Regions from separate parts of the Ruegeria sp. D1(2025) genome, predicted to be linked through region 2. Evidence: riboswitches for the same ligand, from Rfam matches in the RefSeq annotation. Region 2 holds a riboswitch; each other region holds the start of a gene.
What was found. A riboswitch is a leader RNA that binds a small molecule or an ion and turns the genes downstream of it on or off. The one in region 2 is predicted to bind cobalamin.
Positions count from the first base shown of each region.

Region 1 (4,264 bases), on a different contig from region 2:
GACGGTCACTGATGACGTGGTCTTCATCGCTCCTGGCGCGCCTGTCATGGAAGGCAAAGCCAAGGTCGGGCCCTGGGTGCGCGGGTATTTCGACGCCGTTCACACCAGTTGGAAAAAGCAATCGCTGGAATTTGTTGTGGCGGCGGACTGGGCGTTTGAGCGTTATGAGTTTACCGCCACCGATGTTCCGCGTGACCCGGGCCCTGCCACTGTTTCCACCGGCCATGGCATCAATATCTACCATCTCGAAGATGACGGAACATGGCGCGTGGCGCGGGATATCTGGTCCAACGCGAATACCTTCAGCGCCGGCAGATCAATAGCGCCCGCGTGTTCGGGGCGTGCCGAACCTTGCTGATCAAAAGCTTTGATTGGTTGGCACGCCGCCCAAATGGCTTGGACACATACCGGATCGGCCGCTTATTACCGGGTTCCGTCCTCGGCCAACTACATTGGCCTCCGGACGGAACCAGGCAAGTACTTTTCTCGGCAACCGAAAGGCCCAACCCGCAGATCGGGCATTAGCGAATTACTGGGCCACAACTTCCTTGCAGCTGCCTTTGCCCCATCCGGATTTGCTGCCCGAAGCCGAATAGTCAAACGTGCCAGTCTTGAGATTCACGTTGTAATTCAGGGTAAAGCCGTCACCGATATACAGGTAAGTCAGGGTGTCGAGGCCGGGATACACCTCAGCCTTATTGTCGATATCACCAATGGTAATATGCCCTTTGTTCTGGCCTTCGTATTTGACCAGCTTGGCCGCCATTTCCGGATATTTTGCATCCGGCGCTTCACACTCGAACGCCCGGTCTTCCGCAACTGCAGCGACGGGTAAGAACACAAGAAAAGCTGCTAACTTTTTCATTTTTTGTTTCCTGGCATATTCTGTTCGCCGACGCCCGCTAAGGACAGTTTGAGGCATAATTTTGCAAAAATTCTGGCTACTCTGTGCACGGCAAGACGGCCATCAGATTTGATCTCGAAGCGGTCGTTTTTGCCGGGTCTTGCGCGAATACTGAAATGGAGTATCTCGAGCCGGTCGGAACGGCGGTTACTTAATCAACGAAACCCCAATCCCTCGGTTTAGCGATGCTCGGAGATGACGGTCGATTGGTCGCCGCAACGTCCACACACGGCCTGCCCCAGTCGCTCTGAAGCCGAATCTGCCCCGCCCGTCCGGGTCCCGCCGACCCCTTCCAAAGCCAGCGAAGATCAGACGGACCCCCTCAATCACGCAGGTTTTCCGGCGCAGCAAGCGCCCGGCGATGCCGCTGAGTGACCACCTCAGGTCGCTTTTTCCTTCCGGCGGCAAAGCCGCGCATCCTGAAGCTTGACAAGTCCCCCGCCTGTGCCGCATGTCCGACCCGTTGGTGTCCATCCCTGGATGGATGAAAAGGGAATGCGTCAGCGGTTTTTCCGTCAAACGCAGCCGCCCCCGCGACCGTGACCGGAGAGGGTGCCCATAGCCACTGGCCGAAAGGCCGGGAAGGCGGGACATCTGCCAGAGCAAGCCTCTGACATCCGCAAGCCGGGAGACCTGCCAGCACCCGAAGAAGAAACCGGGCGGGGTGTTCCGGTGTCGGGTCCATGTGCAGACGCGTGGCCCGCATGAAACCCCGTCCCCCGCGAAGAGGATTTGGGGGGATGAGAGACATGACCGAGACCGCACCAGTCGAGTTGCTGGTCTGTACCACGTGCCGCCGTGGACTGCCCGTCGAGGATGATGAAAAACGCCCCGGCACATTGCTGCACAAAGCGCTGCAACAGGCCGACCTGCCCGAAGGCATCACGCTGAAACCCGTCGAATGCCTGTCGAACTGCGATCAGGGCTGCTCGATCGTGCTGCGCGGTGGACCGGGTCGCTGGACCTTTGTCTATGAGAACCTGAACGAAGCCGAACACGTTGACGTCATTGTCGACGGTGCGACCAAATATCTGGCGACCGAGGACGGCTTGGTCAAATGGCGCGAGCGCCCCGAACATTTCCGCAAAAACTGCGCCTCCCGCATTCCCCCGATTGGAGCCCTGAAATGAGCACTCTTGAGAAATTACCCGTCACTGTGATCACCGGCTTTCTGGGCTCGGGGAAGACAACGCTGGTCAAGCACCTGATGCAGAACCCGCAGGGCAAACGTCTGGCGGTCGTGGTCAATGAATTCGGCGACGTGGGCGTCGATGGCGATATTCTGAAATCCTGCGCCATTCCCGATTGTCCGGCAGAGAACATCATGGAACTGGCAAACGGCTGCATCTGCTGCACCGTGGCCGATGATTTCATTCCGACCATCGAGGCGTTGATGGCGCTGGACCCGCGCCCCGATCACATTCTGATCGAAACCTCCGGCCTCGCCCTGCCCAAGCCGCTGCTGAAAGCCTTTGACTGGCCCGATATCCGCTCGAAAATCACTGTGGACGGCGTGATCGCTCTGGCCGATGCCGAGGCGGTCGCGGCAGGTCGCTTCGCTCCGAATGTCGAAGCCGTGGACGCCCAGCGTCTGGCCGATGACTCGATCGACCACGAAACGCCTCTGTCCGAGGTGTTCGAGGATCAGATATCCTGCGCCGATATCATCCTGCTGACCAAGCCCGATCTGGCCGGGCCAGCGGGTGTTGCCAAAGCCAAAGAGGTCATCGCAGCTGAGGCCCCGCGCCGGCTGCCCGTCGTAGAGGTTGCCGAAGGCGTCGTAGACGTCCGCGTCGTGCTCGGTCTGGAAGCTGCAGCCGAGGATGACATGGACGCGCGTCCGTCGCATCACGACGGTCACCACGACCACGAACATGACGATTTCGAAAGCATCATCGTCGAACTGCCGGAGCAAAGTGACCCACTCGATCTGGTTGCCAAGATCGAACGTCTGGCCAGGGAACTGAACATCCTGCGCGTCAAGGGGTATGCGGCAGTTGCCGGCAAACCGATGCGTCTGCTGGTTCAGGCTGTCGGTGCCCGGGTGCGTCATCAGTACGACCGCCCCTGGGAACCCGGCGAGGAGCGCCGCTCGCGTCTTGTGGTCATTGCCGAGCACGACGACATCAAAGAGGCCGAAATCCGGGATATCCTCGTGGGTGTGACCGAGGCCGCCGAGTAAGCCATGCACGTCGTCTTCCGCGAAAGCCACGGGCTTGAAGAAACCGAGACCCCGACCGATCTGGGCCAGAGCCCGGCGGATCTGGTGATGTTGTCCTTTTCGGACAGCGATCTCGGTGCTTTCGCGGCAGGCTGGCATCGCGGCGGTGGGCCGGAAGGGCGAATGCCGACGATGCGGTTGGCCAATCTGACGGCGCTGAAGCACCCTCTGTCCGTTGACACATATGTGGAACAGACGCTTGACGGTGCAAAAGGTATCCTGATCCGCCTGATTGGTGGGGTGCCTTACTGGTCCTACGGGCTGCAGCAGGTTCTTGCGCTGGCGCAGGCCAAAGGCATCGCGCTGGCGGTTCTGCCCGCCGACGGGCGCGAGGATACCCGGCTGGACGACTATTCCACCCTGCCCGTCTCGACCCTGCGGCGGCTGGCACATCTGTGCGACACCGGCGGCGAGGTCGCGGCGCAGGCCGCTTTGGCGCAGATGGCCTTGGCGGCGGGGCTTTACGCCGGACCGGTGTTGGGGGCCAAAACCCTTCCCGAATGCGGTGTTTGGTGCCCTGTCCGCGGCGTAACCCCGGTCGAAGCCGCATTTACGAACGATGCGAAACGCATCATCGTCACTTTCTATCGCGCCTACCTGACCTCCGCCGACACCGCCCCGGTCGCCGCCCTGATCCACAGCCTGCGTGCGCGTGGGTTCGAGGCAATGGGCATGTTCGCCCCTTCTCTCAAAGCACCCGCCGCCGCCGATTGGATGCGCCGAAACATCGTTGCACTGGAACCTTCGGCGATCATCAATGCCACGTCCTTCTCCGGCAAAGGCGCGTCGGGAACCTCTCCGCTTGACGCGGCGGGTGTGCCGGTTTTCCAGGTCGCTCTGGCAACTTCACGCCGCAAAGCGTGGGCCGAGGCCGAACGCGGTCTTTCCCCCGCCGACCTTGCCATGCACGTCGTGCTGCCCGAAGTGGATGGGCGGATCTCGGCGGGCATCGCTTCATTCAAGGAACCGGGCAAACGCGATCCGCACCTGGAGTATTCCCGCTTTGCCCACCGCGCTGAACCTGAACGGATCGAAGCGATCATTGATCGTGTAACCGGCTGGCTGAATCTGAACGACCGGCCCAAAGCGGAACAGGTGCCGGTTCTGGTCCTGTCCACCTATCCCGGCAAGGACTGGCA
Region 1 covers NZ_JBQFPO010000011.1:32,786-37,049, forward strand. Annotated here, with positions in the region: gene ACR1XU_RS19535 (YybH family protein) at 1-358, shown strand, start outside; gene ACR1XU_RS19540 (hypothetical protein) at 530-865, opposite strand; cobalamin riboswitch at 1,352-1,559, shown strand; gene ACR1XU_RS19545 (DUF1636 domain-containing protein) at 1,654-2,034, shown strand; gene cobW (cobalamin biosynthesis protein CobW) at 2,031-3,086, shown strand; gene cobN (cobaltochelatase subunit CobN) at 3,090-4,264, shown strand, end outside.
Region 1: linked by a shared signal. The riboswitch ahead of ACR1XU_RS19545 (DUF1636 domain-containing protein) and the one ahead of ACR1XU_RS13950 (hypothetical protein) in region 2 are both predicted to bind cobalamin.

Region 2 (4,264 bases):
GCTTTTGCGCACCGGATCGGGGCCTCGCTCTGGTCGCCAGCGCCCAGGCCGCAGCGCTGCGTCGTTACTTGGACGAAGACCTACGGGGGCTTCCACTGTTGTCCGCTGTTTCTCCCTGCAAGTTCGGAGGCCGCGCGGGACCGCGCTCCTACACGGATGTACCGCCCGGAAAGGTGCGTTTGCGTAATGTTTCGGATCTTCATTCTTTTCCGAATGAACTGCGCGCCGTGCTTGTAACCGGCGACATGGTCCGTGACTGGCTTGAAATGTCGGCGGGCATTTTCAATCAGGTGGATGCAGGAGCTGTCCGCACTCTGACCGATGAAACACGGGCCGGGCATAACTTCGATGTGCTGTTCGGCCTGACCTATCGGATCGATCTTTCCCAGCCGGCGCGTTTTGATTCTCACGGAATGCTGGTCAATCCCGCTGCAAACCGTGTCCGCGAGATTTTCTGCGGTGGAATCCCAATTGAACCCACCCAGAAATTCGTTGTGGCCCTGAACAGTTACCGGGCCAGCGGCGGCGGACACTTCCCAGTTGCGCATCAGGCCCGGCAGATCGATCTGCCGACCTTACCCATCAGGGACGTCCTGCGCGACTATCTTTCGGGGGGACTACCGGACGACCCGCTTGAATCTGCGCCCTTCCCCTTCAGCCTTGTCCGGCTTCCCGGGCACGCTTCGATTCTAAAAACCGGGCCGGGAGCAAGGGCGCATCTTTCCGAACTGGACGCATACGATCCGCATGTGCTGGGGCATGACCCGGAAGGCTTTCTGCGGATCAGACTGTCACTCTGACGGGTTGTCTTCCTGGCGCAACTTCCCTATATCGACGATTGAGAGGTTGGCGCGGGCGAGCGCCTCGCCAACCTGGTCAGGTCCGGAAGGAAGCAGCCACAACGAGCCCCGCTTGGGTCGATGTCCAACCTCTCACTTCATCCCGCAATCGTCACATCTTTCCGGTCGGAACGGACTTGCTGCTCCGCAGACTCGATCAGCCTCGGCCAGACCGCTTTGTTTTTGCGCGCAAAAACACCAATGTGGCCAATGGATTTCAGCCCGAAATCCTTTGGTTCAAGCACATGACGGTTGGCGTCCGGGCCGTATAGCTCGGCCAGCCTCCAGACCGCATTTTCAGGCACCATCTGGTCGTCCGAAATCGCAAACAGGTCAACCGGACCACCGGCCCGCGGCCAGGTCGCTGCGGGCAGGCTTTGGCCAATTTCAGGCAGATAGCTGTTCGGCGAGGTGCACCATTTTCGCCATTGCCAGTAGACCTTTGACGGCAGGTCCGAACCAAACCCAATGGCCTTGCCGGGCAGATACCCCAGCACATGAACTGCAAAAGGCGCATGCCCGTACCAGAAGATTCCGGCCAGCCCCCTGTAGGGCCAGGGATGATCCGACAACGTAACCAGGCCTGAACACACACAAATCATCCGGTCGATCTGATCCACATCCGATTGCAATGGCTCAAGCATACCCCCCAGCGAATGACCAATGGTCCACTGCCGCGCACTTGGGAATCGCCGTCGCATCTCGGCCCGGGCCGCGGGAATATCGATCAGCGCCCAATCGGACATGGTGACACGCGAATCCTTCAGACGCCCCGATAACGATTTTCCGAAATCGCGGTAATCATAGGTCAGACAGGCAATGCCCTGCTCTTCCGCCAGCCACCGGGCAAAATGCTGATAATAGTCCTGGGGAACGCCGGTCGCGCTGTTCAGAACAACTACGATATCAGGCGCTGCAACAGGCAGGTACAGGCGACCCGACAGCATAGCCGTCCCGGAGGGAAATCGTATGTCTTCGGTCAAGACCTGTTCCTGTATGTCCAACATATCATGCTCCGCTCTCAACTGAACAGTTCAGTTCACCTATCTGTCAGGCCAGTCGCCCGCTCAAGTCAACCCGGTGCAAACATGACCAAACGTCCGCTTTCCCGACCACGCATCGGACCAAATGCCTCGGCCCGCGCAATGCGCTTGACTCGGGGACCCGGCAACCGCTAGCGATGAGGAGATGGTTTCCGCGCCCTTTAACGGGCCGGGATGAAAAGGGAACACGGTGCGGTTCTGTCTGGCATTGCCGGAAGGAACCAAGGCCGAGACTGCCCCCGCAACTGTAAGCGGTGAGCAATGCCGAAACACCACTGGCCGAAAGGCTGGGAAGGTCGGCAAAGCGATGACCCGCAAGTCAGGAGACCTGCCATCGATACTGAAACCGAAACTCGGGCGGGGTGTCCGGGCAGGTCCTGATGGCATAGCCCCGTCACACCTGATCCTTGCCCCGCGCCGCGCGCGGAGGGCGCATTATGATCTGGAAGACAAGGACACACGAATTTTCTGCCACTGTGTGCCAGCGCACCGGCAAACCCTGTCCGGCACTGGCGCAAATGGCGCGGGCTCTGACGCGCGCCGTGGCAAGCGCCGGCCCGGCCGCAACCCCGCAATTCGCCATTGAAGGCAGCAGCGAGCTTGCCCATTGCCCCGAAGGGTGCATGGCCCGGTTCCACGCGCGGCCAGACAAAATCCGGGTGTTTTGCGGAACGAATGAGGAAACTCCGGGCGACAGGTTGGAGGATTATGCAGACATGATGTTCTGCGCAGAGTTCCGTGCGCTGCCGTCCGCAATTCTGTCGGACCCGCCCTGCGCCATGCTTGAAGCTTCGGCCCTGGCAGGTCGCCAAGTGGCGGCCCAGGCCGGACATTTGTCGGCCTAAGCTACGGGTCCGCGCTGGCCGGAATCAATTGCGTGGCCCATGCCAGTTGTGCATCTGTTTCAACCGCACAGGGCCGCACCGCCCTCAACCGTTTCAGGGCTGCACCCGGTTGCTCGCCGCATTCGACCATCAGGCGCAACACCACCATTCCGGACCGGCCACAGCCGCCCCGGCAATGCACCAGAATGCGCCCGCCCCCTGACAGGGCATGGCGGACGGCCGCGCTTACATCGGGCCAGCGCGCGGTCACGGCGTCGGGGGGTGCACCGAAATCTTCGACCGGCAGATGGACCCAGCGGCAGGCGCGCGCCTGAATGTCGGTTCCGAAGTCACGCGCGCCGTCCTGCAGCATCTCGACTTCGGTCGTCATTGAAATGACAAGACCTGGTTTCCAGTCGGAAATCGCATTCAGGTCCTGGGCATAATTACCCCCACGTCCCGGCATTGATGTCAGGGCCAGAGTACCTCCTCCGACCTGCAGCGCATGAATAATCATCTGAGACATGCAACGCGCCCTCCTTAATCGTTACGCACAAGAATCCGGTCAAAAATGCTTTCACCTTCATTTTTACGCGCATCCCGAAGCATTCCCAAATGAATTTCGCGAACCGGCTGTGGACGCAGGCGGCGGCGCACTCTACGCTGCACTTCTGATACGAATCCGACAGAGCAGAAATGACCGACACGCCAAGCCCCGCTTATCAGGTTCTTGCCCGCAAATACCGCCCGGAAACCTTTGCCGACCTGGTTGGTCAGGATGCCATGGTGCGCACCCTGAAAAACGCGTTCGAGGCAGACCGGATCGCGCAGGCCTTCATCATGACCGGCATCCGCGGCACCGGCAAAACGACGACGGCGCGGATCATCGCCAAGGGCATGAACTGCATCGGCCCCGATGGCGACGGCAAACCGACGACCGAACCCTGCGGCCAATGCGAACATTGCGTGGCGATCATGGAAGGCCGCCATGTCGACGTGATGGAGATGGACGCCGCCAGCCGCACCGGCGTCAACGACATCCGCGAGATCATAGACAGCGTCCGCTATCGTGCCGCCAGCGCACGCTACAAGATCTATATCATCGACGAGGTTCACATGCTTTCGACCAGCGCGTTCAACGCGCTGCTCAAGACGCTTGAGGAACCGCCCGAACATGTGAAATTCATCTTCGCGACCACCGAAATCCGCAAGGTTCCGGTGACGGTCCTGTCGCGCTGCCAACGCTTCGACCTGCGCCGGATCGAACCCGAGGACATGATCGGTCTTCTGAACAAGATCGCCACCGCCGAGGGCGCTCAGATCGCAGAGGACGCACTGGCGCTGATCACCCGGGCGGCCGAGGGTTCGGCGCGTGATGCAACTTCGCTGCTGGATCAGGCGATCTCGCACGGGGCCGGGGAAACCAGTGCCGATCAGGTCCGGGCGATGTTGGGTCTGGCGGACCGGGGCCGCGTCCTGGACCTGATGGACATGATCCTGCGCGGCGACGCGGCGGGGGCTCTGACAGAGCTAAGCGCTCAGTACGCCGAGGGCGCCG
Region 2 covers NZ_JBQFPO010000005.1:170,953-175,216, reverse strand. Annotated here, with positions in the region: gene ACR1XU_RS13965 (bifunctional 2',3'-cyclic-nucleotide 2'-phosphodiesterase/3'-nucleotidase) at 1-800, shown strand, start outside; RNA gene ffs (signal recognition particle sRNA small type) at 840-938, shown strand; gene ACR1XU_RS13955 (alpha/beta hydrolase family protein) at 938-1,846, opposite strand; cobalamin riboswitch at 2,012-2,232, shown strand; gene ACR1XU_RS13950 (hypothetical protein) at 2,320-2,727, shown strand; gene ACR1XU_RS13945 (phosphatase domain-containing protein) at 2,729-3,232, opposite strand; gene ACR1XU_RS13940 (DNA polymerase III subunit gamma/tau) at 3,403-4,264, shown strand, end outside.

Region 3 (4,264 bases), on a different contig from region 2:
TCCAAAGGCCCTGCCAACTGGCCGGAAAGCCAAAAACCGTGAACATCGCGTCACCGGGCATTGAGAATGGCAGCAACACCAGCATGAAGATGATGAAGCTGTCCATCATGGCCATACGCTTGAGGGTCCGGCCGACTGGCAAGCGTGACATCACCAGTAACCCAAGCGAGACGGACAAAGCGCCGATCAGCGCCGGAATGCTGTTGAGGGCAACCGTGACGATGGCAAAGATGCAGGCCAAAACGATGCGCATACGGGGATCGTAGTCTCCGATCATCCCGAAATGGGCGGCTTTGCCTGCCTCGGCCAGTGTTTTGGCCTGTGGTTCCAGCGCATGTGCCATCAGGTGGCCATCTTTTTTCGCGCGGCCAGGTAAAAGCCGATGCCGAACAGACCAATGATATAGCCAATACCACCCAAGATGTTCTGCAGATCATTGTGCTCGCGGTAGGCGGCGATCTCGCGCCGCAGTGGGCGGGTTTCGTCGCGCACCGCTTTGGCGATGGCGGCGCGTTCCTCATCCGAGAGCGAGGCCACAGTCACCGCTGCCGCGCCATCCGCAGATGCAACCGGCGTGGCTGTTTCAGAAAGCTCGGCTTCGACCCCCATGATTTCTGCCACTTCGTCGGCCGACATGGCAACTTCGGCGACGTGCCCTGCACCCAGATCTGCCTTGAATGTATGAGTCACCGCTCTGGTCGGGCTGTAGAGAAAGAAACCGTCCGTATCGGTTACTGTGCGTCCCAGTTCAGAGCCGTCGGGGCCATAGACGATGACCTCCTGGTCTGCGGCCATATCGCCATTGGAAAACCCCAGCTCGCCTTCGATTGCGTCGCCTGCCGGAAAAACGCCTGCAATAACCTTATGCGCAAGAGCCGGGAGCGGGGCGAGAGCAAGCGTACAAACAAGGATCAACTGTTTCATGTGGACGCAACCTTTACAAAAAGTTCCGGTTTGACCTTGCGGGCCAGAAGAACGGCAAAACCTGTCAGCACGGCCTCGATAGCCATGACGGGAATGTGGGCGAAAAAGACAAGCTTGGCAGCGGGCAGGAACTCATCGCCGGACAGCGCCAGCGAGACCGCGACAAAAGCCGTCGTGGCGGCGATCGAAAACGCACCGCCGATGCCGCCCCAGATCGCCCCCTGAACAGGCGAGCCACGTGCGATCAGACGACCAAAGATCATCCAGGTCAACACCGCCGGAAGGGCGATATTCACCGTGTTGATCCCCAGCACGGTCAATCCGCCAAAACCGAAGAACACGGCTTGCAGCAGCAAGCCGACAAAAAGGGCCGGAAAGGCGGCCCAGCCGAGCAGAAGCCCGGCCAGACCGTTCAGAATCAAATGCACAGACGACGGGCCAATCGGCACATGGATCAGCGAGGCGACAAAAAAGCTGGCCGACAACACGCCCGCCGTGGGAATGCGATCCAGATCCAGCGATTTCAGGCCCAATGCGATCCCGCCAGCCGCGGCGACCGCACCGCCGATCACGACAGGGTTTGAAAGGGCTCCGTCGACGACGTGCATTCAGGCTTACTCCAGATCCCAGGCGCGGATCCAGATGACCGCATCCTGGCTCAGCTCTTTGCCTTCATGCTCGGTTTCCGGACCCACGCCCAAAGCGGCGAAGCCCCAGTACCCGGCTTTTGGCACACCAAAAGTGAAATATCCGTTGTCATCCGAAATCGCGACCAACGCGCCGCCCGGCAATGGGGACACGGTGGCGTCCTTCGCGCCGGTGCCGGTCATGTCCGGTGCTGCGGCGATGTACTCGATTTCGATTTCTGCGCCGGCGACGGGCTGTCCCTCGCTCAACACGCGACCGGTAAAGGTTGACCCGGCGATGATGTTGTAAGGTTTGTTCAGCGGCAGAATCTCGGTGGCCAGCCCCTGCGGCTGATCCCAGTCGGTCGGCAGTTCGTTTCGGTTGAGGTAAGCCTTGGTGATTTGCTGGATATAGATATCCTCTGATTCTTCGTAGTAAGGCGCAGGAACTGTAACCACCACATAGTCACCCGAGCGTTTAACCTGAATCGAGCCCAGGAACGCTTTGGCGATGTTGTCCGGTCCTTCAAAAGTGGTTTCTTCCAGCGTATCCATCAGATCGGTTTTTTCACCGTTGTGGATTACAAAGAATTCTTCCGGTCTTTCCAGGGTCATCACGTGACCAGCTTCAAACGGGTGCCAGAAAACCAGTTTGACCGGAACGTCACCGGGGCGTTCGATCATCGTGTCGTCGGTATATTCCAGCAGGAAATGGGCCTGCGCCAATGCAGGCATCGCCAAAGCAGCCGTTGCAGCCACCAGCAGTTTTTTCACAAATCGAGTCCTTCTCACGTCGCGCCTTCCCCGGCACAATTCTGCTTTGACGATGGGGAACGCGAAGCCATCTGCCTTGTCGGGCAAACAGATCCGGCGCACACCCCGTCGCCGATGATGAACGCCCCTTCCAAGGGCGCATGTTCGGCAGGTCTCCTGACTTGCGGGTCAAAGCGCTAAACTAACCTTCCCGGGATACCCCAGTGGCATTATCAGCCGCGCTCGCCGCCTACAGTTGCGGGGGCAGTTGCAGAGTTGGCGAAATGTGCCGCACTGCATTCCCTATTGCTTCCGAGGATGTCCCCGGAACCGAACATGGCCCGTTCATGCCAGAATATGTAAGACACGGTCAACAATTGATTGCGGCGTTGCATGGGCCATTTGCGAAATCAGAAATTGCATGTTCGCGCTTGCTACGCGGTTTGGTATGCGCCACCGCGAGTGTGTGTATTTTCTTAGATATCTTTCCGCGTTCAATAGTCGTCGGTTCAGTTCGCGGACTTGAGATTTTTAGGCCTGAAACTGCGGGCGTTGACTCGCGTTTAAAATTGAACTCGCCGCAAATATGTAGGGTCGCTCCGATGCACAAAAGGTCCGACCGGCCCAGCGCTCGATGCAGAAGCAGAGTTGTTGTATTTGCCGCCGTGTTCACGCTACCATCGGGCAAAACAACAGTGCAGGTGCCTCGTGACCACAGAAACAAAACGCCCGCTTACCCTTCGCGATGTCTCGGAAGCGTCGGGGGTATCCGAAATGACGGTCAGCAGGGTCCTGCGCAATCGGGGTGATGTATCAGATGCGACCCGAACACGGGTTCTGGCCGCCGCAAAAGAGCTGGGATACGTGCCCAACAAAATTGCGGGTGCGCTGGCATCCAGCCGGGTCAATCTGGTCGCTGTCATCATCCCGTCACTGTCCAACATGGTCTTCCCCGAGGTCCTGACCGGCATCAATCAGGTGCTGGAAGACACCGAATTGCAGCCAGTGGTCGGCGTGACCGATTATTTGCCGGAAAAAGAGGAAAAGGTCCTTTACGAGATGCTCTCGTGGCGGCCTTCGGGCGTGATCATCGCGGGTCTGGAACACACGGAAGCGGCCCGGGCGATGCTGGATTCCGCGGGCATTCCGGTGGTCGAAATCATGGATACCGACGGCAAACCAGTGGATGCGATGGTCGGCATTTCGCACCGCCGTGCCGGCCGCGAAATGGCGCAGGCCATACTGAAGGCCGGATACCAGCATATCGGTTTCATGGGGACCAAGATGCCTTTGGACCACCGCGCGCGCAAACGATTCGAAGGCTTTACCGAGGTTCTGGGCAAACACGGGATCGAGATCGAGGACCGCGAGTTCTACTCGGGCGGGTCGGCACTGGCCAAGGGGCGCGAGATGACGCAGGCGATGCTGGAACGGTCGCCGGAACTGGATTTTCTGTATTATTCCAATGATATGATCGGCGCTGGCGGGCTGTTGTACCTGCTGGATCAGGGGATAGACATCCCTGGTCAAATCGGGCTGGCAGGGTTCAACAATGTCGAACTGCTGCAAGGTCTGCCTCGCAAACTGGCAACCATGGATGCCTGCCGGCTGGAAATTGGCCGTCAGGCCGCAGGGATCATCGCGGCACAGCTGGCCGACCCGGAAGCCGAGATTGAAACCCGCGTGACACTGACGCCAAAAATCAGCTACGGCGACACACTGAAGCGGCGTTAGAGTCTTGGCACTGCCGAAACTGGACAACCGGACAGCCCGTGCGGCGTTCATGGATCGTCACTTGCTGTCCGAAACCCCGTCGGGCAGCGCAAAGGGCGCGGATCTTCTGGACCTGATCCGACGGCTTGGTTTTGTTCAGTTGGACAGTATCAACACCGTGGCCCGCGCCCATGACATGATCCTGTTTTCGCGCAGGTCCACCTATCGCAGCACACATCTGAAGCGCC
Region 3 covers NZ_JBQFPO010000003.1:285,461-289,724, reverse strand. Annotated here, with positions in the region: gene cbiQ (cobalt ECF transporter T component CbiQ) at 1-343, opposite strand, end outside; gene ACR1XU_RS10820 (cobalt ABC transporter permease) at 343-924, opposite strand; gene cbiM (cobalt transporter CbiM) at 921-1,532, opposite strand; gene ACR1XU_RS10810 (DUF4198 domain-containing protein) at 1,539-2,324, opposite strand; cobalamin riboswitch at 2,454-2,653, opposite strand; gene ACR1XU_RS10805 (LacI family DNA-binding transcriptional regulator) at 3,012-4,037, shown strand; gene ACR1XU_RS10800 (winged helix-turn-helix domain-containing protein) at 4,042-4,264, shown strand, end outside.
Region 3: linked by a shared signal. The riboswitch ahead of ACR1XU_RS10810 (DUF4198 domain-containing protein) and the one ahead of ACR1XU_RS13950 (hypothetical protein) in region 2 are both predicted to bind cobalamin.